DNA from 2 places in the Anaerosinus massiliensis genome. Region 1 is predicted to be linked to the other one. Evidence: riboswitches for the same ligand, from Rfam matches in the RefSeq annotation. Region 1 holds a riboswitch; the other holds the start of a gene.
The links. A riboswitch is a leader RNA that binds a small molecule or an ion and turns the genes downstream of it on or off. The one in region 1 is predicted to bind lysine.
Positions count from the first base shown of each region.

Region 2: another riboswitch for lysine. It lies ahead of BN6559_RS05740 (diaminopimelate decarboxylase family protein); the one in region 1 lies ahead of dapB (4-hydroxy-tetrahydrodipicolinate reductase).

Region 1 is NZ_LT575483.1:153,329-156,521, forward strand. It holds gene dapG (aspartate kinase) at 1-5, opposite strand, end outside; gene BN6559_RS00765 (aspartate-semialdehyde dehydrogenase) at 15-1,046, opposite strand; gene dapB (4-hydroxy-tetrahydrodipicolinate reductase) at 1,069-1,860, opposite strand; lysine riboswitch at 1,973-2,153, opposite strand; gene BN6559_RS00775 (2-hydroxymuconate tautomerase) at 2,221-2,427, opposite strand; gene recG (ATP-dependent DNA helicase RecG) at 2,644-3,193, opposite strand, start outside.
Region 2 is NZ_LT575483.1:1,124,946-1,128,138, reverse strand. It holds gene BN6559_RS05745 (hypothetical protein) at 1-461, opposite strand, end outside; gene BN6559_RS05740 (diaminopimelate decarboxylase family protein) at 533-1,777, opposite strand; lysine riboswitch at 1,880-2,052, opposite strand; gene BN6559_RS05735 (YkvA family protein) at 2,331-2,702, shown strand; gene BN6559_RS05730 (DNA topoisomerase 3) at 2,733-3,193, shown strand, end outside.

The DNA of each region.
Region 1 (3,193 bases):
TTCATATTCACACCTCAAAACATGTTATGTTCAATCATATACTCCGCAATTTGAAGTGCATTTAACGCTGCACCTTTACGAATTTGATCACCAACAACCCACAAATTTAATCCATTCTTAATAGAATAATCTTTTCTAATTCTACCAACAAATACTTCATTTTTATTAGACGTATAAAGAGGCATTGGGTATTCCATCTCATCTGGTTGATCTTGAACAACGACCCCAGGGAAATTAGATAAAGCCTTTTTAGCTTCCTCAACCCCCAATTCGCTTTCTAATTCAAGATTAATAGATTCTGCATGACTACGATATACAGGAACTCGAATCGTTGTTGCCGTAATTCCCATTGTAGCATCATTCATAATTTTATGAGTTTCATCAATCATTTTCATTTCTTCTTTAGTATATAAATTATCCTTAAATACATCAATTTGCGGAATTAAGTTAAATGCAATTTGATAATGCTTAGGTAAACTTGCACCTGGCAAAATATTCGCTATAACTGGCTTATTTTCAACGACAGCCTTGACCTGATTTTCCAATTCTTCAATGGCTTCTTTTCCCCCGCCAGAAACCGCCTGATAAGTAGAAACAACAACTCTTTTTATTTTAGCTTTATCATAAATTGGTTTTAATGCCATTGCCATAATGATTGTAGAACAATTCGGATTTGCAATTATGCCTTTATGCATATGAATAGCCTCAGGATTTACCTCTGGAACGACAAGCGGAACTTCTGAATCCATGCGAAATGCACTAGAGTTATCAATCACTACAGCACCTGCTTTAACAGCTGCCGGCGCAAAAGTTTTACTTGCTGACCCTCCCGCAAATAAAGCAATCTGAACATCTTTGAAAGATTCTTCAGTCGCTTCCTCTACCACATATTCTTTTCCCATAAATTGAATTTTTCTTCCTGCAGACCGTTTAGAAGCAAGTAATTTAAGATTCGCAAAAGGAAAGTTGCGTTCTTCAATTAAAGTTAAGAATTCCTGCCCGACTGCTCCAGTCGCACCTAAAATTGCTACATTATATTTATTCATCTAAAAGTCTCTCCTTATGGTTTTAATCTAGTATATTCTCTAACCCACAAACTAGTTTATTTAAGTGGATAACTTTTTTACATGCAAGTACTACCCCTGGCATAAAAGAGTCTCTATTAATAGAATCATGACGAATCGTTAAAGTTTGCCCAAGACCTCCGAAAATTACTTCTTGATGCGCTACATATCCTGGCAATCTTACACTATGAATACGAATCCCATCATACTCACCGCCTCTGGCTCCATTAATCTTCTCCACTTCATCAGGATGTCCCTGCGGCATGCTTTCACGTACTTCACAAATCGCTTCCGCCGTGTGCAATGCAGTGCCTGATGGAGCATCTAATTTTTGATCATGATGAAGTTCGATAATTTCAACGTTCGGTAAATATTTTGCCACTTCTCTTGACATTTTTATCATCAGCACTGCACCAATTGCAAAATTTGGTGCTATAAACGCACCTACCTGATGTGTTTTACAAAGCGCATCAATTTCAAATTTATCATCATCTGATAATCCAGTTGTACCGATTACAGGATAAACACCATTTTTCAATGCAATTCTCGCATTCTGCATAACAACAGAGGGCTTTGTAAAATCGACCATAACATCTGGCTTCGTATTATTTATTAACTCTTGTAAATTACTTTCAACAACAATTCCTGTTTTTTCAATTCCAATTAATTCTCCAATATCATTTCCACTATGTATATCTACAGCACCAACAAGTTCTAAATCTTGATCATGATAGACTGCACTTAAAACAGATCTTCCCATCTTACCACAAGCACCACTTACAATCACCTTAACCAAAATTTACACCCCCTCTAAAATTTATTAACTAAATAAAAAAGCTGATGAGTGATTTTCTCATCAGCGGTTATAACAATACAAACCATTAGGATAAAATAAAATATTTTATTCCAGATGAGATAGCACTCCACCAAAAACCGAAAGTTTTGATGACAGTCTAATACTTATTAAATATTAAACCAGCATTTGCAATTACGGCAATTGCAAATGCTTCGGCGAACAATCCTTTCCTTTTCGTTCATCGCTACCAAACTCCCTAAAGTACTCTTATTGATCGCACCTCTACTCCATTTTATTAACAGGACTTTTATTTAATTTATGTTCATTTTATACCAATGGTTCCTGACATGTCAATAAAATTTAACTGTCAGCTCTCAACTTTCCACCTTGGCCTAAATGTGTTGGAGTCATCTCTCTAATAATAATTGAAACAGCACTTTGAGGACAATTTGCAGTTTCTGAAATTGCTTCAGTAACTCTTTTTACTAATTCTCTTCTTTGTTCAACAGTTCTTCCTTCGAGCATATCAATTTGTACAATTGGCATATAATCTGCCTCCTTATTTATATATTTATAATATCATTCACCATAAATATATAAATCCCTTCTAAAGGGCAGACTTATTTGGAACTTGTAATACTATTATGAATCGAAACTAATATAAAATACATCGAATAAAATAATTATTTTTAAAAATAGTATAAACTATCATTTTAATGATCATACTAGGATTGTAAATTTTCTCCTCTCCCATATCTGGCGACATATGTCGCCTCTTTTTATTTAATTATTTATAATATCTTTAAAATGTTCATGATACTGCAATAATAAAATGCGCCCGATTTCTTTTAACAAAGAACTATCCTCCATTGTATGCAAAGCAGCTTTTCGTGCTAATAATAATATATCTAAATCAGAAATAATATTCGCTATTTTTAAATCAGGTAGTCCATGTTGTCGAGTTCCAAAAAATTGTCCAGGACCACGAATTTTTAAATCTTCTTCCGCCAAAAGAAATCCATCATACGTTTGTTCCATAACCATTAATCGTTCCTTGGTTTTTTGTGTCTTACTTTTTGTGAGTAAAACACAATATGATTGATATTCGCCTCTCCCAATCCTGCCTCTCAATTGATGTAATTGTGCCAAGCCAAACCGGTCTGCCCCTTCAATAACCATAACATTTGCATTCGGAACATTGATCCCTACTTCAATAACAGTAGTGGATACTAAAATTTTTATTCTACCTTCATAAAAGTCAGTCATAACCTGTTCTTTATCTTTTTTTCCTAATTTTCCATGAATTAAACCACAGGCACACTCTTTAAATATG
Region 2 (3,193 bases), 970 kb from region 1:
TCGTTGGCATTATCACAGAATAGGACTTTTACATCTTTATTTTTCGCACATGTGTAACTTTCCTGATACTGATTGATCGCGGCTAGTTCATTGTTGATTGCCTGTGTTAAGAGCTCAAGAACTTCGAAGTTACAGCAGTTTTTGTTGCTCTTACGGAAACTATCAATAGATGGTAAGTTTATCTCAACATCATTAAAAGCACAGTTTTGAACAGGATCTAAACATGCCAACACTGTCATTGTACGACGAAAATGAACCATTTCGTCTTGTGCAATTTCGGTAAATAACTTACAAAGTTCACCGGAAGTCTGTTCTGCAGCGCATAAGTAAAAGTAAATGGCCATGCGTTCGCCGATTGCATTTTTTCTAAGTAACAGCAAGTCTGGATCTGTTGGACACATGCAAGAAGAATCCGGTTGATTTGGATATAATCCTTTATAAGGAACATGTCTTTCATCCATAATAAAAAGCCTCCCATATTCATTTTTATATAATATGAATATGGGAGGCGAGATGTGCGCAAGAAAAAGTATTAGAATTTCAATGTTGCAAAATAATCTTCCATTGTTTCAGCACGGCGAATCATTTCTACATCGCCATCTGATTTTAATAATAATTCCGCACTGCGAAGTTTACCGTTATAATTAAAGCCCATTGCGTGACCATGTGCGCCAGCGTCGTGAATGATGAGGACATCGCCGATCTCGATTTTTGGCAGTGCGCGGTCTACTGCGAATTTATCATTGTTTTCACAAAGTGAACCCGTAATGTCATAAATCTGATCACAAGGCGCATTTTCTTTTCCAAGAACCGTGATATGGTGATAAGCACCATAAAGTGCAGGACGCATTAGATTTGCCATGCAGGCATCTAAGCCGATATAATTTTTATAGATTTCTTTTTTGTGAAGTGCTGTGGAAACAAGGTATCCGTAAGGGCCAGTGATGGAACGTCCTAATTCAAGGGCAATCGTAAGTGGCGCAATACCGTTTGCTACAATGATTTTTTCGTATGCTTTTTTGATGCCTTCGCCAACATACTCTAAATCTACGGCTTCTTGTTCCGGGCGATAAGGAATACCGACACCGCCGCCGAAATTGACAAACTCTAATTGAATACCGAGTTTTTGATGGATTTCAACAGCTAAATTAAACATAAGCTCGGCTGTGCCAATGAAACAATCCGGATTGAGTTCGTTGGAAATTACCATTGTATGCAGACCGAATCTTTTTACGCCTTTTTCTTTGGCGATTTTATAAGCCTCAAAGATTTGTTCTCTGGTCAAGCCATATTTTGCTTCTTCCGGTTTGCCGATAATCGTGTTGCCATTTTCGAGTAAAGGACCAGGATTATAACGGAAGGATAGAATTTCTGGGAATCCAGCATGTTTTTCTAAGTAGTCAATATGTGTAATATCATCAAGATTGATCACAGCACCAAGCTCAATTGCTTTTTGAAATTCATTTGCAGGTGTGTCATTTGACGTAAGCATAATGGATTCACCACGAATGCCGGACATATCAGCGAGCAGTAATTCCGGAAGGGAACTGCAGTCCGCGCCGACGCCTTCTTCACGAAGAATTTTTAGTAAAGCTGGATTTGGTGTTGCTTTCACTGCAAAATATTCTCTGAAGCAAGGTGCCCATTCAAATGCTTTAAATAATCTGCGTACATTGTTTCTGATTGCTTGTTCATCATAAATATGAAAAGGGGTTGGATATTTTTTTATAATTTCTTGTAATTTACTGCGGTCAATAGGAAATACTTTTTCTGCCATGACGATACCTCCGTATTTTGAAGTTAAATCTTATTTGGGAAAATAAAAAGCGATTTGGAAGTTTCGATACCTCGCAAATCGCTAAATCAGTTTAAACTAGCAATGCAAGATAGCACTCCACACCTAAGTATGACAGTCTTGTGTTTCTTCAACCCAAGACCAACGATCGTTTTCTGCCTGAAACAAATCGTTTCGGCGACGATCCCTTTGAATACACATCTACGCTGGCAACTCCGTGTAGCTACTCTTGATCAGCCGCAACCTCTATCTGTAATTATTAAGTTTGCAACATTATATCAATATTAAGATAAAGTGTCAATTGAAAAAAGTTCTCAATCGACAAAAAATTAACAATTTTTAATTGAATTACGTAAGAAAAAAATATTTTTGTAACTTGCTTGTTGCGTAAAAAGGTCAAAGCATCATAAAGCAGCTAGAACCGAATTTTGGTTTAATGGATTTTTTGTAATAATAAATAATATTATGGAAGTAAGATAGAATATGGTACAATAAAGGTTAAATAAGTTTTAGAGCGTAAAGCGGGGTGATGTTTATGTGGCTAAAATTATGGACATGGATGCGTTTATTCAGAGAAAATTTTGTGCTCTTATATTTTGCATGGAAAAATCCTGCGACACCGCGATATCTGAAAACGCTGCTGCTGATTGTGATTGGTTATTTGCTGAGCCCAATCGATTTGGTGCCAGATTCGCTGCCTGTGATTGGCCTGCTAGATGATATGACGATCGTTCCGGCTGCACTTTATTTATTAATGCGCGGCTTGCCAGAAGATGTTCGGATAGAGTGCCAGCGTGATATGAAGAAGTTAGAAAAAAGAATGCCATATATTTTAACTGCCATTGCAGTGATAGGCATACTTTGGGTGGCATTTTTGATATGGGGCGTGTATTCGTTATGGAAATGATTTTGTTTTGATTGGTATGGGGTGTAAAATTTGAGATTATATATTGCCGAAAAGCCTAGTATGGGGGCAGAAATTGCGAAATGTTTGACTGGTCCGATTCAACGTAAAGATGGTTACTTAATAACGAAAGATGGTGTAGTAACCTGGGGATTTGGTCATATTTTAAGACAAGCCGAGCCAAATGAATATGATAGTAAGTATCAGAAATGGCGTATGGAGGATTTACCGATTATCCCGCAGGAGTGGAAGCTTTTAATTGATAAATCTTGTGAGAAACAATTTTATATTATCAAAGGATTAATTGATCAGGCGACAGAGATTGTGCACGCAGGTGACCCGGATCGCGAGGGTCAGTTGTTAATTGATGAAGTGCTTGATTATCTTCATAACGCTAAGCCGGTAAAGCGTATTTTACTCAATGCATTGGATGAAAAGAGTATCCGGAAAGCAATTGCGAGTTTACGTGATAATCAAGAATTCTTAAATTTAAA